Regions from separate parts of the Sphingobium salicis subsp. salicis genome, predicted to be linked through region 1. Evidence: riboswitches for the same ligand, from Rfam matches in the RefSeq annotation. Region 1 holds a riboswitch; each other region holds the start of a gene.
The links. A riboswitch is a leader RNA that binds a small molecule or an ion and turns the genes downstream of it on or off. The one in region 1 is predicted to bind cobalamin.
Positions count from the first base shown of each region.

Region 1 (7,973 bases):
CGGGCCTCGTCGCGCGCAAGGGCGGGATCATCAATCTGAGTTCGGTGGCGGCGACCTATCCCTACACCGGCGGCAATGTCTATGGCGGCACCAAGGCGTTCGTGCGCCAATTCTCGCTCGGCCTGCGGTCGGACCTGCACGGCACCGGGGTGCGCGTGACCTCGATCGAGCCGGGCATGGTGGAGACCGAATTCACGCTGGTCCGCACCGGCAGCCAGCAGGCGTCCGACACCCTCTATGGCAATGCCAATCCGATGACCGCGGACGACATCGCCGCCACCCTGCTCTGGGTCGCGAACCAGCCCGCGCATCTCAACATCAACACGCTGGAACTGATGCCGGTGAGCCAGTCCTTCGCCGGCTTCCAGGTCGCGCGCGAGGGGTAAAGACTGCCGTTCGGGCTGGGCGAAACCGAAGCTCAGCCCGAACGGTTCAGGCTAAGCGCGCGCCTCACCCACCGGCGCCAGTTCGATCGCGTCATAGCCCTTCCAGCGATAGAAGAGCGCGCTGGCGATCCAGCAGGCGATGAACAGGCCGATGATCGCAAAGCCCAGATCATTGAAATGCTCGCCCAGCGTGGCGGCAACATCCCAGATGCCGCCGGAGAGCCCCAGCTTGTCGCCGAGCAGCGCCAGCGTCTCGATCGTGCCGATGCCGATCGCCACCGCCGCCGACAGGGCGGTGATGACGATATTATAGTAGAGCTTGCGCAGCGGCTTCACGAACGCCCATTGATAGGCGCCCATCATCAGCATGCCGTCGACCGTATCGACCAGCGCCATGCCCGCCGCGAACAGCAGGGGCAGCACCAGCACCGGGCCGAGCGCAAAGCCGTCGCTCGCCTGCGCGGCGGACAGGCCCAATATCGCCACTTCGGTCGCTGTATCGAAGCCCAGGCCAAAGAGGAAGCCGAGCGGCGCCATCTGCCACGGACGGGAAATGAGGCGGAAGACCGGGCGGAACAGGCGCGACAACGGCCCGCGCCCGCCGGTCAGCATGTCGAGATCCGCCTCGACATAGCTGCCGCCCGCCTGCACCCGGCGGAAGGTCGCCCAGACCTGGCGCAGGATCACCAGATTCATGATCGCGATGGCAAACAGGAAGGTGGCGGAAATCAGCGTCGCCACCACGCCGCCGGCGGCGCGGAACCGCTCCAGCCCGGCGAGCGCACTGACCGCATAGGCGAGGCCCAGCGCGGCGATCAGCACGATCGCGCTATGCCCGATCGCGAACCACAGGCCAACGGTCAGCGGCCGCTGCCCATCCTGCATCAGCTTGCGCGTCACATTGTCGATCGCGGCGATATGATCGGCATCGACCGCATGGCGCAGGCCCAGGCCCCAGGCGAGCAGGGCCGTGCCCATCATCACCGGCCGGTCGCCGAACAGGGCGAAGGCCCAGCCCCAGACAGCCAGATTGGCGAGGACGAGCGCCGCGATCAGCGGCACGCTGCGTCGCCGAAGCGACGCCTGCAAAGGGGTGGCAGTCATGCGGTTTCTCCGATCAGGGGCCGTAGGGCGCGGGCGCGCCGACGGCGATTGCGGACGCGGCGCAGATCGCGCCGCAGCTTGGAAAGGCCCATCCATGTCCCCGTCCCGCAAACGAGCGTGACCATGGCGAGCAGCGGCAGGACGATCAGATCCCACCAGGGACGGGTGCGCAGCAGCGGGAAGTCGAGCCGGTGCAGCCCGTCCTGCAGCCAGCGGAAGGCCCGGCCATTGCGGTCGAAGGCGCGGATCAGGCGGCCCGATGCCGGATCGACATAAAGGCGTGTCGCCTGGTCATCGGCCAGGATGACGCGCCACACCGGCAGGGCGACGCTGGCCTTGTGACCATAATAATAGGCATCCTCCTGGCCCAGCAGGACGATCGAGCCGATCGGCGGTCCATCCTGGAGCGCCGCGCGCAGCCCCGCTTCGGACAAAGCGGCAAAACGGCCAGCAGCGTCGAACCGCCGCGCCTTGCCCGCCCGATCGATCGCCACCAGATGGATGGCACCGGCAACAGGCACCACCTCCAGCCGGACGATACCCGTCGGCAGGGCGGGCAGCGCCGCGATCGCCCGGCGCACGTCGCCCCAGGCGAAGTCGCCGTTCAGCCGCTGGCGCTGCGTCATCATCGCTTCGCTGTCGAGCAGCCCCCAGGGGTTCATCGACAGCAGCCCGCTCGCCACCCAGGTCAAGGTGAGGATGCCGAAGAACAGTCCGGCCATATGATGCCACCACCACAGGCCGCGATAAGGCGATCCGATGCTGCCGTCGCGGCGGCGGCGCAGCCGGGCGATGCCGACCCACAGGCCGGTGATCGTCAGGAAGCAGCCGATCAGCGAGGTCCAGATGACGACCTGGCTCCACAGCGCGCCATCCTGCCGCAGGATCGTGGGATAGAGCCAATGCGGCACCGCCCCGAGCCAGCCCCAGAAGCGCTGGAAGCGGGTGGTCAGTTGCACTACTTCCCCGCTCCTGCCCGAGACATAGGCCTGCGTGCCGGCGGCATCGGCATAATCGACGCGGTAGAGCGGCGCATTGCGGCGGAAGGTCTGGACCGTCCACTGGTCCATCTCCGTCTGGGCGACCTGCCCGACCGGGCCGGCAATGGCGCTGTTCTGGCCGAACTCGGTCGCGATCCTGTGGATATTTTGCGGATCGACCTGCTCGACCGGTTTCCCCGACGCCCAGTCATGGGTGCCAGCGGATACTCGCATCTGGGGAATGGTGCGCGTCGGATCGAGCGCGGGCGTCACCCGCAATACGGGCCACCCCGCCATCATCTCGATCCGCGCGACGGACAGCATCATGGCATCGGGCAATATCCCCGCCCTTTCAGCCGACAGGTTGAGGGGCGTAAGCCCCCCAAGCTGCGCGGCCGGTGTCAGGCGCGGATAGTCGACATAGAGCATCACGAAGCCGGACAGGCACCACAGCGTCATGACGGCGCCGATGAGGATGCCCAGCCAGCGATGCAGCAGCAGGACCGGCCGCATCATGGTCAGAAGCTCAGGCCATAGCTGACCCGCAGCGTGCGCGGCACGCCCCGGTAGAAATAGAGGAAGCGGCTGTTGCTGCCGTCCAATACTCCTGCATCGCTGACCGCCGAGCGATAGCCGGTGGAGGCGTAATCGCGGTCGAACAGATTTTCGACATTGATGCCGAACCGGTTGCGCCGCGCCTGATCCAGCCACAGATGCGCGCCCGCATCGACCACAGCATAATTGCCATAGTTCATCCGGCCAAAGCCCGATGCGGTCGACCAGACATCGCCCACCCAATTGGCCGACAGATTGGCGCCGAAGCGGCTGGCTTCCGGCGCATAGACGATCGCGGCGCGGCCATATTGTTCCGGATTGCGATCGCGCTGCACCGAACTGCCCTGATTGCGGACGCGCGACCAGGTGTAGCTGGCCGACAGGCCCCAGCCACCGGTCAAATTCGCGTTCAGCTCCAGTTCGGCGCCCCTGGCCCGCACCTTGTCGCTGACGTTGATATAGGTGCCTTCCGGAAAGGCCGGATCATCATAGGTGGTGTCGATCAGGTCGGTGATGCGCCGGTTGAACCAGGTCGCCTTCCAGCGGATCGCCCCGCCGGCGAGCGCACCGCCCAGCGCGGCGTTGAGGTTCAGGCTTTCCTCCGGCTTCAGGTTCGGGTTGCCGACTTCGCAACAGGGATCATTGCCATAAAGCTGCGAGGCGTCGGGCAGCACGAAGGAGGTGCCGCCATTGGCCTCCACGAACAGCGCATCGCTGACATCATAGCGACCCGAGACGTTCCAGATCGTCTTTTCCGATCCCTTCGCCTTGTTGTAGCGCAGGCCGGCCGCGATCCGCGCCTTGCTCGACAATTCGTCGTTGGTGCGCAGCTGGAAGATGCCGGCATGGACCTGTTCATCGGTCGGCGCGATCAGCAGGACGTCGTCGCGGCCGTTGAAGCTCTGGAAATCATAGCCGATCAGCGTGTCGATGCCGCGCAGCATGTTGAGCTGCACCACCGCGCTGCCACCATAATCCTGATAGCCCCAGAAGGTGCCGGCAGGGTAGATGACCTGTGGCGGGCCGGCGGGCACGGGATTGCGGATCTGGACATAGGCAGTCTTCCAGTCGTGGAAATAGCCTTTGAGGAAGAATTGCACGCCATCCTCGCCGGTATAGTCGAGCCGCAGGCTGGCCACTTCCTCGTTGCGGTCGTTGCGGCTCTCCTTCGTCCGGGTCGCGCTGATATTGTCGAGATCGGCCTTGGTATGCTGGTAGAGCGCGTTGAGGCGCAGGTCCGGCGCGATATCATATTGATATTTGATGCCCGCCGACCAGAGATCATAGCCGCGCGCGCGATCGGTCGCGCTGGGCTGCATCACGTCATAGGGGCGATAGCCGTCCGACTGGCTGCGATTGGCCCAGACGACGAAGCGATGCTGGCCGATCGCGCCGCGAACATAGCCATCCAGGCTGGTGCCGGCGAAGCTGTCGAGGCTGGCATTGACCTGGCCGCCCAGATCGTCGCTGAAATCGCGGGTGACGACATTGATGACACCGGCCGCCGCCTGGGTGCCATAGAACAGGCTTTCGCCGCCTTTCAGCACCTCGATCCGCTCGATCATGCTGGCGGCCATGGTGTCATTGGGCGACGTGCCGCCATAGAGGCGGTTGTTCAGGCGAATGCCGTCCATCGTCCACAGCACATCCTTGGTGCGCGAACCCTGAAGCGCGATGTCGACATAGCTGAACGGCCCGGACTGCGACCGGATGAACAGGCCCGGCACCGCTTCGAGCGCGCGGGCGGTATCGATCGCGGCAGCATCGCGGATCTGCGTGTCGGTGACGATCTCGATGGCATGGCCATAGCGCGACAGCTGCTGCGGCAGCGTCTCTTCCAGGCTGGTGCCGGTGACGACGATGCTGTCGCCTTCCCCTTCATCGGCGAAAGCCGGCGATGCGATGGCAAGCGAAAGGGCCAGAGCGGCCCGCGAAACGATATTGGACTTCATATATTCCCCCATCCGGCGCCGCGTTCGACGGGCGGGGGCAACCTTCACGAGCGGCACGCGCGCGAACGTCCGACACACGCGCCGGCCGGGCGCCCAAGGGCAACCGACGCGCGTCGTCGCAGCGGCCCCAGCCGCTCGTTCGTCGCTCAGACGGAAGTTACCGTGCCGCGGCCATCCCCTGGACCAAGGCAAGAGCGACCAGACGCCGGCAGGTCTCCTGGCTCACGGGTCATCGCTTGATGCACGGCCTTCCCAGGCCTCGCAGGATTTAGCGTCCGGCCCAGTGGCTGGCGGATCGGTCATTCTGCCGTCCGCACATGTACATCGCGCTCACCGCTTACAGTTGCAGGGACAGCTGCGGATTTGGACGGTCACCCGTCCGCACCGCATTCCCTATTAAGCCCCTTTCGGGACACCGGCGCGATCATGATCCCATGCCGTGCGGCGCGGGATCGGCGGGATCGATAATCGAATATCGGGCGGCCTGCAAGCGCCTCTCAGAACCAGGCGCGCAGGCCGATCACCAGGCTGGTAGCCGACGGCTTGTCGCCGGCGGCACGGGCATAATCCGCCGTATCGCCCAGCTTGCGTTCCCAGTTCACGCCGACATAGGGGGCGAATTCGCGGGCAATTTCGTAGCGCAGCCGCAGCCCCAGCTCGATATCGGACGGGCCGGCGCCGATCCCCAGTTCGGGCACGTCCTGCGCCGCCAGATTGAACTCGGCGGCAGGCTGCAGGATCAGCCGCTGGGTGAGGCGCTGGTCATAGCTCGCCTCCAGCCGCAAATGGGCGTCGCCCCTGGTCGACAGGAAGGCTTCGGCCCCGACCTCGAACCAGTAGGGCGCCAGGCCATCGATGCCGATCACCGCATAGCTGCGGTCCGGCCCTTCGCCGAAATCCTGCCGCACGCCCGCCTGCAGGTTGAACCAGGGGTCGATCGCCCGGCTGTAGAGCGCCTGCAGTTCGGCCCGTTCGAGCGATCCTCCGACCGTCCCCTCGCCTTCGCTCTTGACCGCGAAGCGGTTGATGTCGCCGCCGATCCAGCCTTCGCCTTCCCAGGCATAGCCATCCGCGCCCTTGCCGGCGCGATGTTCCAGCCGATCGAGCATCCATTGCGAATAGGTCATGCCGCCCCCTTCCGCGATCATCGCCGCGCGGGCGCGGGCCATGGCAGCGGGGTCATAGAGCGCGTCGGCGGCATGATCGGTCGGCACCGGCGGGGCCGTGCCCTGTGGGATCGCAGCATCGGTGGTGGGCATACTGTGGCCCATCGCGCCATGGTCCATCTGGCTATGGTCCATGGTCTGGGCCTGCACCGGCGCAGCGGCGGCGAGCAGCAGGAGCGCGATCAGCTTCATGCCGCGTCCTCCCCATGGCGCACCGTCACGACCCGCATCATCCCGGCATGCATGTGCATCAGCATATGGCAGTGGAAGGCCCAGTCGCCCAGCGCATCGGCGGTGAAGTCGAAACTGACCTTGCCGCCCGGCAGCACATTCACCGTATGCTTGCGCGGATTATGCGCCGCCTCGCCGGTCACCAGTTCGAAGAAATGGCCGTGCAGATGGATGGGATGGGGCATCATCGTGTCGTTGATGAGCGTCACACGCACCCGTTCCATATGACGGAAGGCGATCGGCTCCGCCCCCTCCGACAGCTTCACCCCATCGAACGACCACATATATCGTTCCATGTTCGCGGTCAGGTGGATGTCGAGCGATCGGGTCGGGGTGCGCAGGTCCGTGTTCGGCGTCAGCGACCGCAGATCGGCATAGGTCAGCACCCGATGGTCGACATGCTCCAGCCCCGTCGGCCGGTCGGCGGTGCGATCGGCCGGCATCGGCGACAGGGTGGCGACACCCGGCCCCATTTTCACGCTGGGCGCGACCGACTTGTCGCGCATCTTCATGCTGTGGCCGGACATGCTTTCATTGGCCGGCTGGCTGAGGTCGATCACGCCGCCATGGCCCATATCCATGCCGCCCATGTCCATGCCCATATCCTTCATGCCCAGCAGCGGCCGGGCGCGCCGATCGGGCACCGGCGCGACCATGCCGATCTGCGGCGCCAGCGTGGCGCGGACCAGGCCGGACCGGTCGATCGCCTCGGCAATCAGGGCATAGGGCTTCGCCTCGCCGGGCTGGACGATCACGTCATAGGTTTCGGCAATGCCGATCTGGAACTCGTCGGTCTCGACCGGCTGGACATCCTGCCCGTCGCACTGGACCATAGTCATCGGCAGGCCGGGCAGGCGGATATTGAAATTGGTCATTGCCGACGCGTTGATGATGCGCAGCCGGACCCGCTCGCCCGGCGCGAACAGGCCGGTCCAGTTTTCGGCTGTGCCCATGCCGTTCACCAGATAACTGTAGGTGGCGCCGGTGACGTCGGAAATATCGGTCGGGTCCATGCGCATCGCGCCCCAGTCGATCCGGTCCTTGAGGCCCTGATCCTTCCCCGCCAGCAACCCCGCCAGCGTCTGGCGCTGCATGTTATAATAACCGCCCATCTGCTTGAGCCGTTGCAGCAACCTGTGCGGATGAACCGGGCTCCAGTCGGCGAGCAGGATCACATGTTCCCGGTCATAGGCCACCGGATCGGCGCCGGCGGGATCGATGATGATCGGGCCATAAAGGCCCATCGCCTCCTGCATGCCGGAATGGCTGTGATACCAGTAGGTGCCGGCCTGCCGCACCGGGAAGCGATAAGTGAAGGTTTCGCCCGGCGCGATACCGGGGAAGCTGATGCCCGGCACGCCATCCATCTGGAAGGGCAGGATCAGCCCGTGCCAGTGGATCGAACTATCCTCTTTCAGCCGGTTGGTGACGGCGATGTTGACACTCTGCCCCTCGCGCAGGCGGATGAGCGGCGCGGGCGTTCCGCCATTGACGCTGATCGCATGGGCCGATCGGCCGCCGGTCGCAAAATGCCCGTCGCCGATGCCGAGCGCGATCGTCTCGCCCGACAGCGCGCCCTGGGCCGCGCCATGCGTGCCG
Region 1 is NZ_JAYRCS010000001.1:3,465,086-3,473,058, forward strand. Features, by position in the region: gene VHN57_RS16615 (SDR family NAD(P)-dependent oxidoreductase) at 1-386, shown strand, start outside; gene VHN57_RS16620 (HoxN/HupN/NixA family nickel/cobalt transporter) at 438-1,490, opposite strand; gene VHN57_RS16625 (peptidase) at 1,487-2,986, opposite strand; gene VHN57_RS16630 (TonB-dependent receptor plug domain-containing protein) at 2,989-4,977, opposite strand; cobalamin riboswitch at 5,168-5,412, opposite strand; gene VHN57_RS16635 (copper resistance protein B) at 5,475-6,335, opposite strand; gene VHN57_RS16640 (copper resistance system multicopper oxidase) at 6,332-7,973, opposite strand, start outside.

Region 2 (7,973 bases), 1.2 Mb from region 1:
GACTCTCGATCGCGGCGCGGGTGACGCCGCTTTCATCGAGCGATTGCGTATCGCGACCGACGATCATGCCGACCGCCTCCCGCGCCGCCGGCAGATCATCGGCCGCCAGCGCGCGATGGACCGCGCGGACATGGCTATAGAGGCTGCGCAGCGCCAGCGCCGGATAGGCCAGCAGGCCGATCAGCATCCAGCTCCACGGCTGCGGCAACCAGAGGCGGAGCAGATATTGGACCAGCCATCCGCCACCGCCCGCCACCGACAGCAAAAGCAACAACGTTGCAATCCCGCCCATTTGCCGGGCACGATGGCTACGCCTCGGATCATTCCAGCGCGCAGCACAATGGTCGATAAGCCGCGCAAATCCACCGACCGGATGGCCAATCCGGCGATAGAGTGCCGCCGGCCAGCCGACCGCTGCGTCGAGCGCGAGCGCCAGCAACGCAACCGGATCAGCCATGGCGCAGCGCCCGTTTCAGTCGGGCCAGACCCATCGCGTCTGCCGGCAGGCCGATGCGCAGCCAATGCGGCTGACTATCGAAGGGCCGGGTCAAAATCGCCTGCCCTGCCAGCCGCTCGAACAGGGCCGTGGCATGGGGCGTTTCGATCAGGCGAAAGAGCGGGCTTTGGCCGATCGGCTGATAGCCGCAGCGCAACAGCAGCGTGTCGAGCGCCTGCGCCTCCCGCTGGAGCTGGTCGCGCATCGCTTCTATCCAAGCTCTATCGCGATAGGCCGCCGTGCCGATGGCAATGGCGGCGGCCGACACCGGCCAGGCACCCAGCCGCTCCCGCACCCGCGCAACGATCGCGCGCGGCGCCACCAGAAAGCCGAGGCGCAGGCCGGCAAGCCCGAAAAACTTGCCGAAGGAGCGCAACAGCATGAGGCGGCGATCGTCCGCCACAAAGGGCGCCAGGCTGATGCCGGGATGGCCATCGGCAAAGGCCTCATCCACCACCAGCCAGCCGTCCGGCCCGCGCCGGTCGAGCAGGGTCAGCAGGTCGGCCACGCCATGGATACGCCCGTCGGGATTATTGGGATTGGCGAGGATCAGCGTCTGCCCGTCGGCCTCGTCCAGACGGTCGAGATCGACCGGCGCGGCGCCGGGCACCATCGCGCCATGGGTGCGATAGGCCGGGCTGGCATGGCGGACCGAACCGTCGAGCAATGTGCCAACGAGGCGCAGGCCCACCTCTGTCCCCGGCAGCGCGCAGACATGATCGGCAGCGGCGCCGAAATGATCGGCCGCCGCCTGTTCAAGCGCGCGCAGTCCCTGCTCGTCGGGCAAGGCGCGCCAGTCGATCGCCTGCTCGGCAGCGCCGGGCCAGGCATGGGGATTAATGCCTGTGGATAAGTCGAGCCAGCTTTCGGGCGCGCCGCCGAAATGCGCGCTCGCCGCCGCGACGCCGCCGCCATGCCATGTCCAGCGTGTCGTCATGTCGTGCCGCCCGCGATCAGGACGACGAAAAGCAGCCCGCTTTCAACCAGTTCAATGCCCGCGCCATGGCCATCGCCGGAAATGCCGCCCAGCCGGCGCTTCAGCCACAGGCCCCAGACCAGCATCAGCAGCGGCGCTGCGAGCAGGGCCGGCAGCCACCAGGCAGCGATTATCAATAGACTTATCCACAGGGCGATGTGGATCGTTTTGACGGCATCGGCAAAGCGCGCGCCCAGCCCGGCATGCAGGGGCAACAGCATGCGCGCCCACAGCAGCGGCCCGATCCGCGCGGCAAAGGGAATGAGCAGCAGCGGCAACATCATGCCCCGCTCGACCAGCGCATGGAGCAACAGCAGCTTGGCGATCAGTTGCAGGCCGATCGCCACCACGCCGAAACTGCCGACATGCGGGTCGGCCAGCACCGCCAGCAACCGGTCGCGCCCTTTATGCACCGCGCCGCAGGCATCAGCGATGTCGCCGAGCCCGTCGAGATGCAGCGCCCCGGTCACGCCGACCCAGCAGAGCAGCCCGGCCAGCGCCCCGATCCAGGGATCGACGCGAACAGCAAGATTGACAGCGAACATGACAGATAGACCGACAATCGCGCCGACCGCCGGAAACCATCGAATGGACCGTGCGAAGTCTGTCTCGTTCGCTGTCACCTTCGGCATCGGCAGGCGGGTCAGAAACTGGATGGCAAGGACCAGCCCCTTCATGGGCGCAGGCCCGTGATGCGGGCGAGCGGCGGCTCCCCGGTCCAGCGTTCCAGCGACAGCAAGGCGGCATAGGGCAGGCCGAAGCTCCAGCTCTGCTGCACGCTGAACCCGCACAGATGGGCCAGCGCCGCGCGCATCGCCCCGCCATGGGTCAGCACCAATGTGGGCACGCGCGGCAGATCCTCGACCGCATCGGCGATCCGCCCCAGCAATGCCGTCCATCCCTCGCTGCCCGGCGGCGCGAAGCCATCCGGATCCTGCCAGAAACGGGCGAGCGCCTCGGGATCGACATCGGCCGGGGCCAGACCATCCCAGATGCCGAAATCCAGTTCCCGCCAGCGCGGATCGACCCATACCGGCAAGCCGGCGCGCTCGCCGATCGCCGTCGCCGCCTGCCGGGCGCGCTGCAGGTCGGACGTTACGATCATCTCGATCTCCAGCCCCTCCGCCTGCGCCAGGCAGGCGTCGATGCCCGCGCGCGTCGGCACGCTGTCGGTCCGCCCCAGCAACAGGCCCGGCGTCTCGGGCGCGCCATGCCGCAGCAGATGGAGCGGCATGCCCATCATGTCGCGGTCGACACCGCCGCCTCGGCAAAGGTCGCCATGCCGCTATGCGCGGCTACGGCCGCACGGACGATATTGGCCGCCACCGCCGCGCCGCTGCCTTCGCCCAATCGCATGTCGAGGCGCAGCAGCGGTTCAAGGCCCATCCGCTCCAGCAGCAGGCCGTGGCCCGGCTCGGCCGAGCAATGACCGGCCAGGCAATGGTCGGCAAAGGCCGGCACCTGCGCCACCAGCGGCGCGATCGCGGCGCAACTGATGAAACCGTCGAGCAGCACCGGCACGCCCAGCTGGCGGGCGCGCAGCACCGCGCCGGCAATCGCCGCCAGTTCGCGCCCGCCCAGCCGGCGCAGTGTTTCAAAAGCGCTGTCCGGCGCATCGGCATGGAAGGCGAGCGCGCGATCGATCGTCGCGATCTTGCGCGCAATCCCCTCGCCATCGACGCCCGTACCGGGACCAACCCAGTCACTGACCTTTCCGCCGAAGCTGCGGGCGCTCAGGGCTGCGGCGGCGGTCGAATTACCGATCCCCATCTCGCCCACGACCAGCAGGTCCAGATCCTCTTCGGCCGCCGCCGCGCCGATCGACAGCGCGGTCAGGCACTCCTCGTCGGTCATGGCGGGCGCGACGGTGAAGTCCGCCGTTGGCCGGTCCAGATCGATCGATCGCACCGCCAGTTCCAGCCCGGCGACACCGGCCAGGGCATTGATCGCCGCGCCGCCGGCGGCGAAATTGGCGACCATCTGCGCGGTCACGGCGGCGGGATAGGCGCTGACGCCGTGGACGGTGAAGCCATGATTGCCGGCAAAGATCGCGGCACGCGCCCGCTTCAGGCGCGGCACCGCGCGCCCCTGCCAGCTTGCCATGAAGATCGCGACATCCTCCAGCCGGCCGAGCGCCCCCAATGGCTTGGTCAGTTCGGCCTGCCGCGCGCGTGCTGCCGCGCTCGCCAGTTCCTCGGCCGGCGGCAGGTTGGCCAGGGCATTTTCGAAATCGGTGATCGAGGCGAAGCTCATTCGACGACAAATCCTTCCGGCGGGGTACGGGTGATGAAATGGCCCTTCACGCCTTCGGGCCATTCGCGAAAGGCGACGCGGCCATGCTCGCTGGCGGCATAGGCAATGGCGTAATCGAGGATCGCGCGTGCCGCATCGGCATCCGGGGTGAACCGCCCCATGACATAGCCGACCTTGCCCGGCGCGCGCAGATGGACGGTGCAATGATCCTGGCAGGCGAACAGGCAGGGCATGTCCTGCACCGCGACGGTGGCATAGCGCGGGTCGGAGGCCTGCACGCTGCGCAGCGCCTCCGCCAGCCGTGCCCCGCCACGCACGCCCTCCTCATCCTCCCGCGCTTCGGCCGAATGACGGCAGGTATTGCAGGCGACGATGGCGGGGCCGGGTTCGACGGGACGCAGCATCAGAAGCGCCCCCGGAAGCCGGCATAGATGCTGCGGCCGAGCGTGCCATAGCGATAGGCCGTCATGTAGTTCTCGTCGAAGAGATTCTCGACGCGGGCGAACAGGCGCAACGCCGGGGTGAACGCATATTCGGCGCGCAGGTCGACCAGTGTATAATCGTCCAGCCGGGTGGTGTTGGCCGCATTGTCATAGCTGTGGCCGGACCAGCGCACCGCCGCGCCGGTGGTGAGGCCGAAGGGCCAGGCATAGCTGATCGAACCATTGGCGCTGTTCCGCGGCCGACGCGGCAGCCAATTGCCTTCGTTCGCGGTGCCGTCCGAACGATCCTCCGCCACGGTCCAGCTATAATTGCCGTCGATCGTCAGCCCCTTGACCGGCTCGACCGCTGCCTGCGCCTCTATGCCATGCGCCTTGGCGCGCGCGACATTGAGATAATAGCCATAACGGCGGGTGGTGGTGCCGGGCGTGAAGCAGAGCGGATCGGTCGAACTGGAGGAACAGCTATTATAGATGATCTGGTCGGTCGTGGTCCGATCAAACCAGGTCGCACCCAGTCGCAGTTTCTCGCCAAAGAAACGCTGCTCCGCGCCCGCTTCCCAGCCATGGGCGCGTTCGGGATCGAGCGCCTGATTCCCATATTCGGAAAAGAGCTGATAGAGGGTCGGCGCCTTGAACCCCTCGCCATAGCTGGCGCGCAGCACCGTCCCGGTCGGCAGCGCCCAGACGCCACCAGCGGAAAAAAGGGTCCGACCGCCATAGCGGTTATGATCGTCATAGCGCAGCCCGCCGGTCAGGGTCAGGCCCGTAATCGGCTGGGCATTGAGCTGGCCATAGACGCTGGTGATCTCCGCCTTGCCGCGGGCCGGATCGGGAATCGGCACCGAAAGCGACGCCGAAGGTGACACGCTGCGGAAGCGGCTATTCTCATTCTCCACCCCGAACAGCGCGGTCCAGCCATCGGCGATCGCGAAGCTGCCCTGATATTCCAGCCGCTGGTTGCGCCCCGCCGCGTCGAACGTCTGCTTGCGCTGGTTGCGCGGATCATAATTGTCGCGATCGGTGTCGGTATAGCCATAGCCGAAACGGTTGCGGAAGCGGCCGTCGAGCAGTGCGACGTTAAGGCCGGCATAGCCGACAAATTCGCGATTGGTGCCATAGGCGGGGCTTTCCGCGCTGGTCGCGTCGAAATCGACATGGCCATCGGAATAATAGCCGCGCAGGTCCGCGCTGATCCCGTCCGCCAGCGCAACCTCGACCCGGCCGGTGACGCTGCGGTTGGTATAGCCGTCCTTCTCCTTGCCGCCAAAGGCCGGGCTGATCGCGGAAATACCCTCGGTGGTGAAACTCTGGCCGCCGATCCGCCAGCTGACCGGGCCGGTCTTGCCGCCCAGCGCCGCGCGGGCACTGACGGTGTCGCGCGATCCCGCCTCGACATCGAAACTCCCCTCCAGCGCCTTTTCGGGCATGGCGGTGACGACATTGACGACGCCGCCGATCGCCTGGCTGCCCCACAGGGTCGACTGGGGGCCGCGCAGCACTTCGATCCGCGAGGCATCGCCGACCAGCAGATTGGCGAAATTATAGCCGCCGCCGGCCGACGAGGGATCATTGAGCTTCACCCCGTCGATCACCACCACGGTCTGGTCGGATTCCGCGCCGCGGATGCGCAGCGACGTCGCCGTGCCATAGCCGCCATTGCGCGAGATGCTGACGCCGGGCGTGCGCAGCAGCAATTCGGTGACGCCCAGATCCTGGGCCCGGTCGATCGCTGCCTTGTCGAGCACGGTGACGGAGGCCGGCACCTGATCCACCGGCGTGGCGAGGCGGGTCGCGGTGACGAGGATAGAGGATGCCCCGGCATCGGCCGCGGCATCGGGCGGCGGCGCCTGCTGCGCCTCTTCGGCGAAAGCGGTGGTGGAGAGAAGGAAAGTACAGAAAGTCAGATACTTGAACACATAAGCCCCCGGACGAGGGACCGCATCCCAGGGACGATATCGGTGCCCGGCCGGGCGCGACATGGTCCCCGCACCTATGCGGTCCACCTGTCGCCACGCGGGTTCACCCCCGTCCGCTCGGCACACCCTGTCCGCGCGAAGGACGACCGCGATGGGCAGGTCTCCTGGCTCGCGGGTCATCGCTGATTCATGCCGCCTTCTCAGAACCTTGCGGTCCCAATGGCATGTGGCACAAAAGCTCGCCGCTCACAGTTGCAGGGGCAGCCGGGGTCTTGAACCCCATTCCCTTTTCATCCCCGCTGCCGGGGAACCTGTCGCAGTCCGGGCGATAGGCGAGCCCGACTGGAGCGTCAATCTTCCTTGCCTGGCGGAGCGCGCGGGCTAAGGGAGATGGCCATGCGGATTTTTGCGCCCATCGGCCCCGGCAAGGGGATGATCGCCCTGATGATCGCCCTGGTCGGTGGCGCCACATTATGGGCGGCTACCGCGCGCCAGCCTGCCAGTGCCAGCAAACGTCCGCAACGGATCGTGTCGCTCAACCTGTGCGCCGACCAATTGCTGGTCGCGCTGGCCGATCGCGACCAGATTGCCGGCCTGACCCATAATGCCGGCGATCGGCAGATGTCGGCGGTGGCGGCCGTAACGAAGGGCCTGCCCATCCTCGACGGATCGGCCGAGCAGATTTTGGCGACCAATCCAGACTTGGTGATCGGCATGCCGGCACGGCGCAATCCGGCGATCGCGATCCTCAAGGCCCAGCATTATCCCGCCGTCGATCTCAAGAGCGCGGACAGCTATGCCGATATCATCGCGTCGATCCGCACCGTGGCGCAGGCGACTGGCCATGCCGACCGCGGCGAAGCGATGATCGCGCGGATGGACCGGGAGCTTGCCGCCCTGCCCCGCGCGCCGAAGCCCAAAGTCGCGGCCTATTATCAGCGGCGCGGCTACATGACCGGCACCGGCACGCTGGTCGACGGCCTGATGACGCGGGCGGGCCTGCGCAACCTGGCCGCCGACTTGGGCAAGCCGGCGATCGCGCAGGTCAGCCTGGAGGAGATGGTCGCGGCACGGCCAGACTATCTGATCGTCGAGAGCGCCACCGACCGCGTCACCGACCAGGGCACCGAAATGCTCCATCATCCCGTGCTACGCGACATAGCGCGCATCAGCCTGCCCCAGGCCTGGACCGTGTGCGGCGGACCGGCCTATGTACAGGCGGCACGCGCCCTCTCCCAGGCCGTCAGCGCCCGCTGAAGCTGGGCCGGCTCAGCCCTCGATGAAGTTGGCGGCTACCTCGGCCGGCACCCGCATCAGCCGGCCGCTTTCCTTGTCGATCATCGCCCAGGTGGATTTGGCAGACACCTTCACCTTGCCGTCCGGTCCGGTGAACTCGATCAGCCGGTCGAACCGCGCGCCGCGCGGTCCTTCCGGAATCCAGGTGCGGCCCGACACGACATCGCCCTCGGTCACGTTGCCGCGATAATCGACCTCATGCCGGGTCACGACCCAGATATAGGCATCGACATGGGCCGGGTCGGCATCGGTCATCCAATGTTCGACCGACAATTGCTCCATCCACTGCACCCACACCGCATTGTTCACATGGCCCAGCACATCGATATCCTCGGGCCGCGCGGTGAATTGCTTGGTGAAGCTCGACGCCATCAGCCTTCCACTCCCAGCTGCCACAGGATGAACGCAAATTCCTCGGCGGTCTCGTGCAGGCTCTCGAACCGCCCGGACTTGCCACCATGTCCCGCGCCCATATTGGTCTTGAGCAGCAGGATATTGCTGTCGGTCTTGGTGGCGCGCAGCTTCGCCACCCACTTCGCCGGCTCCCAATAGGTGACGCGCGGGTCGTTGAGGCCAGCGGTCACCATCAGCGG
Region 2 is NZ_JAYRCS010000001.1:4,642,050-4,650,022, reverse strand. Features, by position in the region: gene cbiB (adenosylcobinamide-phosphate synthase CbiB) at 1-457, opposite strand, end outside; gene VHN57_RS22390 (aminotransferase class I/II-fold pyridoxal phosphate-dependent enzyme) at 450-1,433, opposite strand; gene VHN57_RS22385 (adenosylcobinamide-GDP ribazoletransferase) at 1,430-2,149, opposite strand; gene VHN57_RS22380 (histidine phosphatase family protein) at 2,146-2,715, opposite strand; gene cobT (nicotinate-nucleotide--dimethylbenzimidazole phosphoribosyltransferase) at 2,712-3,725, opposite strand; gene VHN57_RS22370 (DUF1636 domain-containing protein) at 3,722-4,129, opposite strand; gene VHN57_RS22365 (TonB-dependent receptor plug domain-containing protein) at 4,129-6,084, opposite strand; cobalamin riboswitch at 6,222-6,414, opposite strand; gene VHN57_RS22360 (ABC transporter substrate-binding protein) at 6,481-7,341, shown strand; gene VHN57_RS22355 (acyl-CoA thioesterase) at 7,354-7,752, opposite strand; gene VHN57_RS22350 (S9 family peptidase) at 7,752-7,973, opposite strand, start outside.
Region 2: another riboswitch for cobalamin. It lies ahead of VHN57_RS22365 (TonB-dependent receptor plug domain-containing protein); the one in region 1 lies ahead of VHN57_RS16630 (TonB-dependent receptor plug domain-containing protein).

Region 3 (7,973 bases), 1.1 Mb from region 1:
ATTCGCCCCAGCGCGTGCCCTATGGCCTTTATGCCGAGCAATTGTCCGGTACCGCCTTCACCGCGCCGCGGGCGGAGAACAGGCGCAGCTGGCTCTATCGCATGCGGCCAGCGGCGGCGCATCCGCCGTTCGCGCCCTATGATGCTGCAGCCTTGCTGCGCAGCGCGCCGTTCGACGAAGTGCCGCCCTCACCCAACCGGCTGCGCTGGAACCCGCTGCCATTGCCTGAGGGTGACGTTGATTTTATCGACGGCCTCACCAGCTATGCCGGCAATGGCGATGTCGCGGCGGGACAGGGTTGCGCCGTGCATCTCTATGCCGCGACGGCCTCTATGATCGACCGCGCCTTCGTCTGCGCCGATGGCGAGATGCTGATCGTGCCGCAGCAGGGGGCGCTGCGCATCGTCACCGAACTGGGCGTGATCGACGTCGCGCCATTGCAGGTCGCGCTGATCCCGCGCGGGGTTCGATTCCGGGTCGAGCTGATCGAGGGCGCGGCGCGCGGCTATGTCTGCGAAAATTACGGCGCGCCCTTCCGCCTGCCCGATCTGGGGCCGATCGGTGCCAATGGCCTGGCCAACCCGCGCGATTTCGAGGCGCCGGTCGCGGCCTATGAGGATGTCGAGCGGCCCTATGCGCTGGTGCAGAAGTATATGGGCCGCCTGTGGACAACCATGCTGGACCATAGCCCGTTCGACGTCGTCGCCTGGCACGGCAATCTGACGCCGCTGCGCTATGACCTGACCCGTTTCAACACGATCAACACGGTCAGTTTCGACCATCCCGATCCCTCGATCTTCACGGTGCTGACCTCGCCGAGCGAGACGCCGGGGACCGCCAATATCGATTTCGTCATCTTCCCGCCGCGCTGGATGGTGGCGGAGGACACATTCCGGCCGCCCTGGTTCCATCGCAATGTGATGAGCGAGCTGATGGGCCTGATCCATGGCGAATATGATGCCAAGGCGGGCGGCTTCGCGCCCGGCGGCGCGTCGCTGCACAATGGCATGGTCAGCCATGGCCCCGACCGCGCCAGCTATGACAAGGCGATCGCCGCCGACCTCCAGCCCCAGCGCATCGCCAACACCATGGCCTTCATGTTCGAAAGCCGCATGGGGCTGCGCCCCACGCGCTGGGCGATGGAAAGCCCGCTGCTGCAACCCGATTATGATGATTGCTGGTCCGGCTTCCGCAAGGCCCAGCTTCCCCCGATGAACGAGACCCCATGAGCTATTGGCACATAGACGAAACCCATGATCCCGCCCGCACCAGCTGGGTTGCGAGCGCGCAGGATCATGGCGATTTCCCGATCCAGAACCTGCCCTATGGCCTGTTTTCGCCCGCAGGAGCTTCGCCGCGCGCCGGTGTCGCGATTGGCGACGCCATTTTGGACCTGGCCGCTTGCGTCGGCGCCGGGCTGATCGATTGCGCGCCGCTGCTGGAAGGGCAGCTCAATGCGCTGATGGCGCTGCCGGTGGCGGAGCGGGTCGCCCTGCGCCGCCGGATCAGCATTTTACTGTCGGACCCGGCGCATCGCCCGGCGGTCGAGCCGCTGCTGCACCGGGCCGCCGACTGCATGCTGCACCTGCCGGCGCGGATCGGCGACTATAGCGACTTCTATGTCGGCATCCATCACGCCAACAATATCGGCCGCCAGTTCCGGCCCGACAATCCGCTGCTGCCCAATTATAAATATGTGCCGATCGGCTATCATGGCCGGGCGTCCTCGATCCGCCCGTCGGGCGATCCACTGGTCCGCCCGCGCGGCCAGCGCAAGCCGCCCGAAGCCGATGTGCCGGTGGTCGGCCCGACCGCCCGGCTCGACTATGAGCTGGAACTGGGCGTATGGATCGGCGCCGGCAATGATCTGGGCAGCCCGATCCCCATCAGCGAGGCGGCGGATCATGTCGCCGGCTTCTGCCTGCTCAACGACTGGTCGGCGCGCGATTTCCAGGCGTGGGAATATCAGCCGCTCGGGCCGTTCCTCGCCAAGAATTTCCATTCGACCATTTCGCCCTGGGTGGTGACGCCCGAGGCGCTGGCGCCGTTCCGCATCGCCCAGCCGCCCCGGCCCGAAGGCGACCCGGCGCCGTTGCCTTACCTCAGCGATGCCGATGACCAGACCCATGGTGCGCTGGCGCTGACCTTGGAAGTCTATCTCTCCACCCAGGCGATGCGCGACGCAGGCCAGCCGCCGATGCGGCTCAGCCAGGGGCCGGCGAGCAACATGTACTGGACCGTCAGCCAGATCGTCACCCATCATGCCTCCAATGGCTGCAACCTGATGCCCGGCGACTTGCTGGGCAGCGGCACCATCTCCGCCCCTACGCGCGAGGGCTATGGCAGCCTGATGGAGATCAGCAGCGGCGGGCGCGAGCCGATCGAGCTGCCGTCGGGCGAGACACGCTGCTTCCTGGAGGATGGCGACGAGGTGACATTGCGCGCCACCGCGTCCGCCCCCGGCCATGTGTCGATCGGCTTTGGCGAATGCCGCGCGATGGTCGTGCCGGCGCGATGAGCGACCTTATCCTCCATGGCTATTGGCGATCGAGCGCGAGCTATCGCGTGCGGATCGCGCTGGCCTTGAAGGGCGTCGACTATGCACAGGTCACTCATGACCTGCGCAGCGGTGCGCAGCGCGCGCCCGACTATCGGGCGCTGGCGCCGCAGGGGCTGGTGCCCGCGCTGGTCGATGGCGACACCGTGCTGACGCAGAGCGGCGCGATACTGGAATGGATCGAGGCGCGCTGGCCGCAGCCGCCCTTGCTGCCCGCCGATCCCGGCGATGCCGCGATCGTCCGTGCCATGGCCGGCATCATTGCCTGCGACATTCATCCACTCGGCAATCTGCGCGTGTTGCAGGCGCTGCGGCAGGATTTTGGTGCCAGCGAGGATCAGGTCCGCGCCTGGATCGCGCGCTGGACCGGCGAGGGGCTGGCCGCGCTCGAAACACTGGTCGCCCGACACGGCAGCACCCATGCCTTCGGGGACGGCCCGAGTTTCGCCGACTGCCATATCGTGCCTCAGCTCTACAATGCCCGGCGCTTCGGCGTCGACCTGACGCCCTTTCCGCGGCTGTGCGCCGTGGACGCGGCGGCATGCGCGCTCCCCGCCTTTGCCGCCGCGCACCCCGATCGCCAGCCCGACGCCGACGCATGAGCGACGCCGACACGCGCCTGTTCGCGACGCCGGCGGGCGTGCGCCTGTGCCCGATCGCGCAAATCGCCGACGGCAAGGCGCGCAATTTTGTGCTGCAGATGCGCGCCGGCCGCTTCCATGGCTTTGCCGTGCGCACCGGCGATCATGTCGTCGGCTTTGTCGACCAATGCCCCCATGCCGGCCTGCCGCTGGCGCAGCAGCTGGACGATTATCTGACCCCGGATGGCAGCCATATCCGCTGTAGCTGGCACGGCGCCATTTTCCGCCGCGACGATGGTGTCTGCGTCGGCGGGGCGTGCGTCGGCCAGCGCCTCACGCCCTGGCCACTCGCCATCGCCGATGGCTGGATTGTCACCGCTGCCCAAAGCGACTAGGAACCGGCCCAGGGACGGCGCTTCGCATCGTCCCGACATGATCGCGCCGGTGCCCCCACGGGGGCTTAAAATGGGAAGGCGGTGCGGATGCCATGGCATCCAAGTCCGCAGCTGTCCCTGCAACTGTGAGCGGCGAGCGTGATGAACAGCGCCCTCCCCAGCCGGGAGGGCAGCCACTGGGCCGGACGCTAAATCCTGCGAGGCCTGGGAAGGCCGTTCCTCCCGCTATGACCCGCAAGCCAGGAGACCTGCCGGCGTTTAGGTCGCTCTTGCTTTGGTCCAGGGGATGGCCGGGGCACGGTGTTCCGTCTGAGCGACAGGTTGGCGGCTGGAGCCGCGCGGTCACGCATCTGCGGGCGAACAAGCGCCCGTCCGCGATGCGGGCCGGCCGTGCGTGCGCGCCCGGTTCGCTCCCGCCCCGGTTGCTCCGGCGCGCGAGTATTTGTCATGGCCAACACTGCATCTGCCAAGATTCCGACCACCGTCATCACCGGCTTTCTGGGCGCGGGCAAGACCACGCTGATCCGCCATCTGCTGGAAAATGCGAAGGGGCGCCGGCTCGCCCTCATCATCAACGAATTTGGCGATGTCGGCGTCGATGGCGAACTGGTGAAGGGCTGCAACGACGCCGCCTGCCCGGAAGAGGATATTGTCGAACTGGCCAATGGCTGCATCTGCTGCACCGTGGCCGACGATTTCCTGCCGACCATGACCGCGCTGCTCGACCGGCCGAGCCCGCCCGACCATATCATCATCGAGACGTCGGGCCTGGCGCTGCCCAAGCCGCTGGTCAAGGCCTTCCAGTGGCCCGACATCCGCACCCGCGCCACGGTGGACGGCGTCGTCGCGCTGATCGACGCCGATGCGGTCGCCGCCGGTCGCTTTGCCACCGACGAGGCGGCGCTGGCCGCCGCGCGTGCCGCCGATCCCAATCTGGACCATGACAGCCCGCTGGAGGAATTGTTCGAGGATCAGCTCGCCTGTGCCGATATGGTGGTGCTGAACAAGAGCGACCTGGTCGATGCCGACACGCTGGCCGCGGTCGAGGCGCAGGTCGATGCCGAGACGCGGCCCGGCGTGAAGATCGTCCGCGCCGCTCATGGTGCGGTCGATATCGGCGCGCTGCTGGGCATCGTCGCGGCGGCGGAGGATGATCTTGACGCCCGCCCCTCGCACCATGAGGCGGAGGGCGAGGATCATGACCATAATGATTTCGACAGCTTCGTCGTCGGCGGCGCTGCGGTCGCCGATCCCGACACGCTGGTGGAGGCGCTGTCCGCGCTGATCGCCACCCATGACGTGCTGCGCGTCAAGGGCATGGTCGCGGTTGCCGGCAAGCCGATGCGTCTGGTGGTGCAGGCGGTCGGCCCGCGCATCCAGCATTTCTTCGACCGCCCCTGGCAGGCGGGGGAGGCGCGCCGGACCCAGCTGGTGGTGATCGGCCAGAAGGGGCTGGACCGCGCCGCGATCGAGGCCGACATCCAGGCCGTGCTCGGCTGATGCATCTCCTGTCCGCCACGCCGGGAACGATCAGCGACGGCGAGGAGGCGATCGACCTCGATCAGCCGCCCGGCGACATCGTCATCCTGACCGTGGCGGACAGCGATCTGGCCTGTTTCGCCGCCGCTGCCGCGCGCCTGCCCGATGACGCGCCGAGCGTGCGGCTGGCCAATCTGTTGCAGCTCAAACATCCCTATTCGGTCGATCTCTATGTCGAGAAGGTGATCGCCAAGGCGCGCTTCGTCTGCGTCATCCTGCTCGGCGGCAAGAGCTACTGGCCTTATGGCGTGGACGAGATTGCGCAGGTCGCACGCGAACGGGGCATCGCCTTCGCCGCGATCGCCGACGGGCGGGAGGGCGATCCGGCGCTGGATCGTGCTTCCACCGTGCCGGCGGCGATGCGCGAGCAGTTGCGGGACTATCTGCGCCAGGGCGGCACCGCCAATGCTTTGTCCTTCCTGCGCTGCGCCGCCCGGCTGACCGGCGCGGATGCGGGCGAGCCCGACCATCCGCTGCCGATCGCTGACGCCGGCCTCTACCTACCCGGCCATGACCGGCCGGGCGTAGCCGAACTGCGCGCAACCTGGGTCGAGGGGCGGCCGGTGGCGCTGCTGATCTTCTATCGCGCGCTGGTGGTGGCCGGCACGCTGAGCGCGGTCGATGCGATGGTGGCGGCGCTTGGCGCGCGCGGCTTCAATGTCGCCGCCGTGCATGTGCGTGCGTTGCGCGAACCCTTCGTGCGCGACTGGCTTGGCGGGCTGCTGGCCGACATCGCGCCCGACATCATCGTCAATGCGACCAGCTTCGCCGCCTCGTCGTCGTCCGAGCCGCGCGTGCCGGGCATCTTGGAACAGGCCGATTGCCCGATCCTGCAGACCGCCTTTGCCGGGGTCGAGGAAGGCAGCTGGCGCGGGTCCGCCCGTGGCCTTGGCCCGCGCGATCTGGCGATGAATGTCGCCCTGCCCGAAGTGGACGGCCGCCTCTTCACCCGCGCCGTCGCCTTCAAGGCGGCTGAGCGGTTCGACGCGCGGACCCAGTGCGGCATCGTCGTGCCGCGCGTCGCACCCGACCGGGTCGCCTTCGTCGCCGATCTGGCGCGCAACTGGGCGGCGCTGCGCCGTACCGCACCGGCCGAGCGCCGGGTCGCGTTGGTGCTGGCCAATTATCCCAATCGCGATGGCCGCATCGGCAATGGCGTCGGCCTCGACACGCCCGCCAGCGCCGCCGCGATCCTGTGCCAATTGGGCGAGGCCGGCTATGCGATCGGCGATGCGCCGCGCGATGGCGCCGCGTTGATGCGGCTGATGACCGGCGGCGTCACCAATGATCGGGCGTCGATGGATCGGCCGGGCGAAGCCAGCCTGTCGCTCGATGTCTATCGCGCCGCCTTTGCCGCTCTGCCCGACAGCGCCCGCACGGCCATGGTCGATCGCTGGGGCGCGCCTGAAGCCGATCCCTTCGTGCGGGACGGTGCCTTTCGCCTTGCGGTCCATCGTTTCGGCCATGTCGCGATCGCGGTGCAGCCGGCGCGCGGTTACAATATCGATCCCAAGAGCAGCTATCATGACCCCGCGCTGCCGCCGCCCCACGCCTATCTCGCCTTTCATGTCTGGCTGGCGCAGGATTTCGGCGCGCAGGCGCTGGTCCATGTCGGCAAGCATGGCAATCTGGAATGGCTGCCGGGCAAGGCGGTGTCGCTTTCGGCCGATTGCTTCCCCGAAATCTGCGCCGGGCCGGTGCCGCAGCTTTATCCCTTCATCGTCAATGATCCGGGCGAGGGGACGCAGGCCAAGCGCCGCATCGGCGCCGTCATCCTCGACCATCTGACCCCGCCGCTGACCCGCGCGGAAAGCTATGGGCCGCTCAAGCAGCTCGAAGCGCTGGTGGACGAATATTATCTCGCCGCCGGCATGGACCCGCGCCGGCTCGACCGGCTGCGCCGCGATATCATCGACCTCGCCCGCAGCCAGGGGCTGGACAAGGATGCGGGTGCCGCCGGCGACGATGATGACGCGCTCGCCGCGATCGACAATTATCTGTGCGAGCTGAAGGAATTGCAGATTCGCGACGGGCTGCATGTCTTCACCGCCTCGCCGGAGGGGCGACTGCGGCGCGACCTGCTGATCGCGCTGGCGCGCACGCTGCGCGGCCTGGATCATCCGGGGCAGGCGTCGCTGCTGCGGGCGCTGGCCGATGATCTGGGCCTCGATTTCGATCCGCTCGATTGCGTGCTGGGCGTGCCATGGGATGGGCCGCGTCCGGCGGCTTTGGCAGACTTATCCACAGATGCCTGGCGCACCCATGGCGACATGGTCGAGCGGCTGGAACTGCTGGCGGCGGCTCTGGTCGATGGCGCGGCGCCGGTCGGCCCGGCCAGTGCAGCCGTGCTGGCAGCGATCGCCGATGATCTGGCGCCGCGCGTCGATGCCTGTGGCCCGCGCGAGGCGGCCGCCCTGCTGGCCGGGCTCGACGGGCGTTTCGTGCTGCCGGGGCCATCGGGCGCGCCGACGCGGGGGCGGCCCGACGTGCTGCCGACCGGGCGCAATTTCTTTTCGGTCGATACCCGCGCGGTGCCGACCGCTGTCGCCTGGGATCTGGGCCAGCGATCGGCGCAATTGCTGGTCGACGATTATCTCCAGCGCGAAGGCGACTATCCCCGCGCCATCGCCCTGTCCGCCTGGGGCACGGCGAACATGCGCACCGGCGGCGATGATATTGCGCAGGCGCTGGCGCTGATGGGGGTGCGACCGCGCTGGGAATGGAGTTCGGGGCGGGTCGTCGGCTTCGAGATGATGACCCTGGCCGAGCTGGGCCGGCCGCGCGTCGACGTGACATTGCGCGTCTCCGGCTTCTTCCGCGACGCTTTCCCCGAACAGATCGACCTGATCGACAGCGCTGCCCGCGCGGTGATGGCGCTCGATGAGCCGGACGAGGATAATC
Region 3 is NZ_JAYRCS010000001.1:4,591,213-4,599,185, forward strand. Features, by position in the region: gene hmgA (homogentisate 1,2-dioxygenase) at 1-1,229, shown strand, start outside; gene fahA (fumarylacetoacetase) at 1,226-2,518, shown strand; gene maiA (maleylacetoacetate isomerase) at 2,515-3,159, shown strand; gene VHN57_RS22155 (Rieske (2Fe-2S) protein) at 3,156-3,533, shown strand; cobalamin riboswitch at 3,564-3,803, shown strand; gene cobW (cobalamin biosynthesis protein CobW) at 3,981-5,033, shown strand; gene cobN (cobaltochelatase subunit CobN) at 5,033-7,973, shown strand, end outside.
Region 3: another riboswitch for cobalamin. It lies ahead of cobW (cobalamin biosynthesis protein CobW); the one in region 1 lies ahead of VHN57_RS16630 (TonB-dependent receptor plug domain-containing protein).

Region 4 (7,973 bases), 3.4 Mb from region 1:
CACCAGATGCGGCACGATCAGGCCGACGAAGCCGATCGATCCGGTCACCGCCACCGCGCCGCCGACACCGATCGCCACCCCCGCCATCAGCCGCAGCCGCGCCCGCGACAGGTCGACGCCCAGCGCCCGCGCGCCATCCTCGCCCAGGGTCAGCGCATCGAGCGCGCGCCCGTCATAAAGCAGCAGCGCCGCGCCGACCGCGATGCAGGGCAGCGCCAGCAGCAGATGGTCGATGCTGCGATTTTCCAGGCTCCCCATCAGCCAGCTCATAATCTCCATCGCGGCAAAGGGATTGGGCGACAGGTTCAGCGCCAGGCTGATTCCCGCCCCCGCCAGCGTCGCGACGGCAATGCCGGCCAGGATCAGCGTCAACGGGCTTTCCGACGGCCCGGCAAGCAGGAACAGCGCGCCGATCGCCGCCAGCGCGGTGACGATCGCCAGCAGTGGCAACGCCATCGGGTGCAGTTCGGACAGGCCGAAATAAAGCGCGATCACCGCCCCCAGCGCCGCCGCATTGGACACGCCCAGCACGGCGGGTTCGGCCAGCGGATTGCGCAGATAGCCCTGCAATGCCGCACCCGACAGGCCCAGCATGGCGCCGACCAGCAGGCCGATCGCCATGCGCGGCAGGCGCAGGTCGATGACGATCGCCCGCGCCACCATGTCGCCGCCGCCCGCCAGCACGGACAGGATGCGCGCCGGCGCGATCGTCACCGATCCCAGCGCGACCGACGCGATGCCCGCGACCAGCAGCAGGGCGATCAGCCCCGGCAGCAACAGAGGATGCCGCCGCCCCTTAGAAGCGGACACGCACGCCGCCATAGGCCGACCGGCCATAGGTGCCATAGCCATAGGCGGTGGCGTAATCCGCATCGAACAGATTGTCGATCCGGCCATAGACTTCCAGATGGTCGCCCACGGGGAAGGTCGCGCGCAGCCCGGCCAGCCCATAGCCGTCGAGCCGGCGGGTGTTCGCCGTGTCGTCATAGCTGTCGCCGACCATGGTCAGCGTCGCGCCGGTCGACAGGCCGAAGGACCAGAGATAGTCGGCCGACAGGCTGACCGCATTGGCGGCGCGGCGCGGCAGGCGATTGCCGTCGGTGGCCCCGCCCGACCGGTCGCGCGCATCGACATAGCTGTAAGATGCCGCCACCGTCAGCGCCTCGACCGGCTTCAGCGTCAGCGTCGCTTCCACGCCCTTGGCGCGGGTCCGGTCCAGATTGCCATAGGTGTAGGTCGCATAATCATAATTGATCTGGTTGCGGGTATCGCGCCGGAAGGCGGTCAGCGACAGCACCGCCTTGTCCCCGTCCAGGCTCTGGTCGAAGCCGATATCATAGCTTTTCGACCGTTCCGGCCGCAGCGCGCTGTTGCCGCTATAGGTGTCGTAGAGCTGATAGAGGGACGGCGCCTTGAACCCCTCACCATAGGAGAGGCGGATATTGGTGGCGCCGGCGTTCGGCGTGTAATTGGCGTTGGCACCAAAGGTGGTCGCGCCGCCGAACTGGCTATGATCGTCATGGCGCAGCCCACCAGTGACGGCGAGGCCGGCAAGCGGCTTCACCACCGCCAGCGCATAGACGCTGTCGATGTTCGCCTTCGCGCTCGCTATGTCGCCAAAGCCGAAATACTCATAGTCCGGCCGCTCATGCTCATAGCCGAAGATCAGCTTGGCCTGATCCACCGGGGCATAGACGCCCTCATATTCGAACCGCAGATTGGTGCCCGAATAGCCATAGTCCGGGTCAGTGCCGCGCACGAAATAATAGTCGCGATCGTTGCGCATCCAGGTGACGGCAGCGCGGTTGGTCAGCTTGCCGTCGAGCAGCGCCAGGTTGATCCCGGCATAGCCGACATATTGGTCGAGCTTGCTGACGTCGCTGCTGTCGGCCGGCGCGCCGAAGAAGCTGTCATAGTCGAGATCGGCATGGATATAATAGCCGCGCAGGTCGAGGCTGAGCGTGTCGGAAAAGGCGATCTTCAGCTTGGCGTTGGTGGCGATATTCTCATAGCCATCCTTCTCCACGCCGCCGAACGACCGGCCGACCGAGGAAATGCCGTCGGTGTTGAAATAGGCGACGCCCAGCCCGCCCGACACCGCGCCGCGCGTGCCCGACACATCGGCCTTGGCGTTCAGCGTGTCGCTATAGCCATAATCGGCCGAGGCATTGACCTCGAAACCCTCGCTCGGCGCGCCGGTCATCACATTGACCACGCCGCCGATCGCCTGGCTGCCATAGACCACCGAGTTGGAGCCGCGCAGCACTTCGATCCGGCGGATATTGCCGGTCAGCAAATGGCCGAAATCATAGCCGTCGCCGATGCCGCTCGGGTCGTTGACCTTGACCCCGTCGATCAGCACCAGCGTCTGGGTCGTCTCCGCCCCGCGCAGCGACACGCCGGTCACGCCGCCGGTGGAGCCGTTGCGGCTGAAACGGACGCCCGGCGTGGTGGCGAGCAGTTCGACGACATCGACCGCCTGGCGCGTTCTGATCGTGTCGGCATCGATCACCGTGATCGCCTGGCCGACCTCGTCGCGCGGCTGCGCAATGCCCGAAGCGGTGACGACGATATCGTCATCCTGTGCCAGATCCTGGGCCAGTGCCGGCGTAGCGGCCAGCAGCGCGATCAGCGAAATCCCCAACGTCTTCATTTTATCGTCCCCCGGCGTCCGTCGATTTGGAACCGGGGCGTCCGCACAAGCGGTCGCTGCGTGAGGATCGGGAAGACGCCAGCGCCCCGCCCCACGCACCGATGCGGCCCCGGCCGCCATGGGCGTCGCTCGACGGAAACACCGCGCCATGGCCATCCCCTGGGCCAGGGCAAGAGCGACCAGACGCCGGCAGGTCTCCTGGCTCGCGGGTCAGGGCAACGATGCGCCAGCCTTCCCGGACCTGTCGGTCCAGTGGCCGGTTCCGGCTCTCCCCTTTTGAAGAGCTTGGGAACCCTGCGTATCGCGCTCACCGCTTACAGTTGCAGGGACAGCCGCGGATTTGGAAGGGCTTCGCCCCCCGCACCGCATTCCCGTTTTCAGCCCTTGCGGGCACCGGCGCGATCATGCGCGTCCGGGGCTTTTGACCGCCCCGGCGCGCGGCCCCCATAAGCCAAAGCACAAGCCCTGCCAAGCGGGCCAGGATCGCCCCGGCGGATCGTTGCGCGGCGCCGGCGGGCGGCTATGCAGGGGCCTCTTACCGAAGGAGCCGACATGTCCGATTCGCTTGCCATCACTGCCGCCGACGTCGCCGATGCCGCGCGGCTGATCGCGCCGGCGGCGGTCCGCACCCCGCTGATCGAGAATGCCGCGCTGAACGATCTCTGCGGCCGGCGTGTGCTGGTGAAGTTCGAGGGGGCCCAGCATAGCGGATCGTTCAAGTTCCGCGGCGCCTATAACCGCCTCGCCCGACTGAACGCTGCGGAACGCGCGGCGGGCGTCGTCGCCTGGTCCTCGGGCAATCATGCCCAGGGCGTCGCCTTTGCCGCGCGCCTGCTCAGCATTCCCGCCACGATCGTGATGCCGGCCGATGCGCCGGCGATCAAGACCGCCAACACCCGCGCGCTGGGCGCCGAGGTCGTCCCCTATGACCGCTTCACCCAGAGCCGCGAGGAAATCGCCACCGCCCTTGCCACCGAACGCGGCGCGACGCTGGTTCCCTCCTTCGACGATCCCTTCATCATCGCCGGCCAGGGCACGATCGGCCTGGAGATATTGGAGCAAGCGCAGGCCGCCGGCGCCGACCTCACGCAGATTCTCGTCTGCTGCGGTGGTGGCGGCCTGGTCGCGGGCACGGCCACGGCGGTCAAGGCCGCCCGCCCGGACATCAGCGTCTATGCGGTCGAACCCGCCGGTTTCGATGATACCGCCCGCTCGCTCGCCAGCGGCACGCGCGAAAGCGTCTCGCCCGACGCGCGCAGCATCTGCGACGCGCTGCTGGCGCCCAGCCCCGGCGCGCTGACCTTCCCGATCAACCATGCCCTGCTGGCCGGCGGCCTGGTCGTCAGCGACGATCAGGTGCGCGACGCGATGCGCTTCGCCTTCACCACGCTCAAGCTGGTGGTCGAACCGGGTGGCGCGGTCGCCCTCGCGGCCATGCTGACCGGCCTCGCCCCGCCCACCGACGGCGCCACCGCCCTCGTCATCTCCGGCGCCAATGTCGATCCGGCGGCCTATGCCGCGATCATCGGCAGCCAAGACGCCTGACCGCTGGTCTTTTGCCCCGTCCCGCACTAAATGCGGCGCCATGATGAGCCGCTTTTCCAAGATGCATGGTCTGGGCAATGATTTCGTCGTGATCGACGCGCGCCAAGCGCCGGTCGCGATGACGGAGGCGCGCGCCCGCGCCATTGCCGATCGCCATGCCGGCATCGGCTGCGACCAGTTGATCGTCATCGGCGATGCCGAGACCGGCGACCAGGCCGACGTGTCGATGCTGATCTTCAATTCCGACGGGTCGGAAGTGGAAGCCTGCGGCAATGCCACCCGCTGCGTGCCGCTGTTCGTCGGCAAGGACGTGCTGATCCGGACCAGGGCCGGGCTGCTCGACGCCAAGGGCGTGGACGGCGGCGCCAGCGTCGACATGGGCGCGCCCCGCTTCGACTGGGACGCGATCCCGCTTGGCTATCCGATGGACACGCTGACGATGTCGGCCAGCTGGGAAGACCTGCCCGCCCCGGCCGCCGTCAATGTCGGCAACCCGCATGTGATCTTCTTCGTCGAGGATCTGGACGCGGTCGATTTCGAACGGCTCGGCCCGCTGATCGAGCATGACCCGCTTTTCCCCGCCCGCGTGAACGTCAATTTCGCGCAGATCGTCGGCCCGCAGCACCTGCGCCTGATCGTCTGGGAACGCGGCGCCGGCCTCACCCGCGCCTGCGGCACCGGCGCCTGCGCCACCGCCGTCGCGGCGATCCGCCGCAAGCTGATGGCCGGCCCGGTGACGGTCAGCCTGCCGGGCGGCGACCTGGAGATCGACTGGGCACCGGGCGGCACGATCCGCATGACCGGCCCCGCCACCCATGTGTTCGACGGCGAGGCGGACTGGGACCGCTTCTGACCGTGGCCGGTCCCGACATCATCACCCTGGGCTGCCGGCTCAACATCGCGGAAAGCGAAGCGATCCGCGAAATGGCCGGCGCACAGGACGACCTGATCGTCGTCAACAGCTGCGCCGTGACGGCCGAGGCCGTGCGCCAGACCCGGCAGGCGATCCGCCGCGCCCGGCGAGACCGCCCCGAAGCCCGCATCCTCGTCACCGGCTGCGCTGCCCAGACCGAGCCCCAGACCTTCGCCGCCATGGCGGAAGTGGACGGCGTGATCGGCAACCGGGAGAAGCTGGAGGCCGCCGCCTTCGCCCCGGTGGCGGATAAGGTCAACGTCTCCGACATCATGGCCGTGCGCGACACCGCGCCGCACATGGCCAGCGCCTTTGCCGAACATGCCCGCGCCTTTCTGGAGGTGCAGAATGGCTGCGATCACCGCTGCACCTTCTGCATCATCCCCTATGGCCGGGGGAACAGCCGCTCCGTCCCCGCCGGCGCGGTGATCGACAAGGCGAAGCAACTGGTCGATGCGGGCTATAGCGAGATCGTGCTGACCGGCGTCGACGTCACCAGCTATGGCCCCGACCTGCCGGGCAGCCCCTCGCTCGGCCAGCTTGTCGAACGACTGCTGCGTCATGTCCCGGACCTGCCCCGGCTGCGCCTTTCCTCGATCGACAGTGTCGAGATTGACGAGCGGCTGTTCGACCTCATCGCCCATGAGCCGCGCATGATGCCGCATCTGCATCTCTCGCTACAGGCCGGCGACGACATGATCCTCAAGCGCATGAAGCGCCGCCATGCCCGCGCCGATGCCGTGCGCATCGTCGAGCGGGTGAAGGCCGCCCGCCCGGACATCAGCATCGGCGCCGACATCATCGCCGGCTTCCCGACCGAGGATGATGCCATGTTCGCCAACAGTCTGGCGCTGGTCGCCGATTGCGACATCGTCCATGGCCATATCTTCCCCTATTCGCCGCGCACCGGCACGCCCGCCGCGCGCATGCCCCAGCTCGATCGCGCCACCATCAAGGCCCGCGCCGCGCTGCTGCGCGACGCCTGCACGGCGCAGCGCGACGCCTGGCTCGCTCGCCTGGTCGGCACCCGCCAGTCGGTGCTGGTCGAACGCAACGGCCTGTCGGGCCATGCGGAAAATTTCGCGCCGGTGCGCTTCACCACGCCCCAGCCCCCCTCCACGATCGTCGCGGCCCGCATCAGCGGCCTTGAGAATGGCGCGCTGATCGCGCAAGAGGCGCAATAATGACTGACACCGGCACCAGCTGGCGCGACCGCCTCTTCGGCGGCCTCAAGCGCACATCCGACAAGCTCGGCGAGAATCTGACCGGCCTTTTCACCAAGGCCGCGCTCGACGACCAGACCCTCGACGAGATCGAGGAAGCCCTGATCATGTCCGATCTCGGCCCGGCCATGGCCGGCCGGGTTCGCGATCGCCTGGCCGAGGGGCGCTACAACAAGGAACTGACCGAGGAATATCTGCGCGAGATCATCGCGGAGGAGATCGAGAAGGTGCTGGCCCCGGTCGCCCGCCCGCTCGAGATCGAAGCCTTTCCGCGGCCGCAGGTGATCCTGGTGATCGGCGTCAACGGATCGGGCAAGACCACCACCATCGCCAAGCTCGCCAATAATTTCCTGGAACAGGATTATGGCGTGATGCTGGCGGCGGGCGATACCTTCCGCGCGGCCGCGATCGGCCAGCTCAAGGTCTGGGCAGAACGCCTCGGCGTGCCCATCGTCGCGGGCAAGGAAGGCGGCGACGCGGCAGGCATCGTGTTCGACGCGGTCAAGCAGGCCACGGCCACCGGCATCGACGTGCTGATCGTCGACACCGCCGGCCGCCTGCAGAACAAGACCGAACTGATGGACGAACTGGCCAAGGTGCGCCGCGTGCTCGGCCGATTGAACCCGGCCGCCCCGCACGACGTTGTCCTGGTCCTCGATGCCACCACGGGACAGAATGCGTTGAACCAGATCGAAGTCTTCAAGGAAACTGCACAGGTCACGGGCCTGGTCATGACCAAGCTGGACGGCACCGCGCGCGGCGGCGTGCTGGTAGCGGCGGCGGAGAAATATCGCCTGCCGATCCACGCCATCGGCGTCGGCGAAAAGATCGAGGATCTGCGCCCCTTCGATGCCGGCGACATGGCACGCGCGATCGCGGGGACGGCCTATGCCCGTTGACGCCAAGAAGCCCGCCCATGGCGGCAGCCTCAGCCTCGCGCTCGATTTCGGGCCGCTGCTGGTCTTTTTCCTGAGCTACAAGGGCGCGGGCTGGTTCTGGGGTGCGGGCAATCCGATCACCGCCATGAGCTTTGGCACCGCCGCCTTCATGGCCGCGATCGTCATCGCCGTGATCATCTCCAAGGTGAAGCTCGGCCGGGTCTCGCCGATGCTGTGGCTCTCGGCGCTGCTGATCCTCTTCTTCGGCGGCCTGACCATCTATTTCCACGACCAGCGCTTCATCCAGCTGAAGCCGACCATCATCTACGCCTTCTTCGCGCTGATGCTGTTCGCCGGGCTGCTGCGCGGCAAGCCGCTGCTCAAATATCTGCTCCAGGCCGCCTATGACGGCCTGACCGAGGAAGGCTGGCGCAAGCTGTCGCGCAACTGGGCCCTCTTCTTCGTCGCCATGGCGGTCGCCAACGAACTCATGCGCCGGTCGATGAGCTTCGACACCTGGCTCGCGGTCAAGGTCTGGGGCGTCACCATCGTCTCGGTCGTGTTCGCCGGCGCCAATATCCCGATGCTGCTGCGCCACGGCCTGACCCTGGACGATGGCCTCGACAGCGACGAGGTGGGGGAAACCACCCCGCCGCAGGGCTGACCCCTAAAAACTGCCGTCATCCCGGACTTGATCCGGGATCCATTCTACGCTCGCTCTCGGGCGTAGTGCCGAATGGATCCTGATCCTTCGACAAGCT
Region 4 is NZ_JAYRCS010000001.1:61,976-69,948, reverse strand. Features, by position in the region: gene VHN57_RS00360 (FecCD family ABC transporter permease) at 1-810, opposite strand, end outside; gene VHN57_RS00355 (TonB-dependent receptor plug domain-containing protein) at 797-2,653, opposite strand; cobalamin riboswitch at 2,825-3,066, opposite strand; gene VHN57_RS00350 (threonine ammonia-lyase) at 3,206-4,198, shown strand; gene dapF (diaminopimelate epimerase) at 4,239-5,051, shown strand; gene mtaB (tRNA (N(6)-L-threonylcarbamoyladenosine(37)-C(2))-methylthiotransferase MtaB) at 5,054-6,295, shown strand; gene ftsY (signal recognition particle-docking protein FtsY) at 6,295-7,233, shown strand; gene ispZ (septation protein IspZ) at 7,223-7,876, shown strand.
Region 4: another riboswitch for cobalamin. It lies ahead of VHN57_RS00355 (TonB-dependent receptor plug domain-containing protein); the one in region 1 lies ahead of VHN57_RS16630 (TonB-dependent receptor plug domain-containing protein).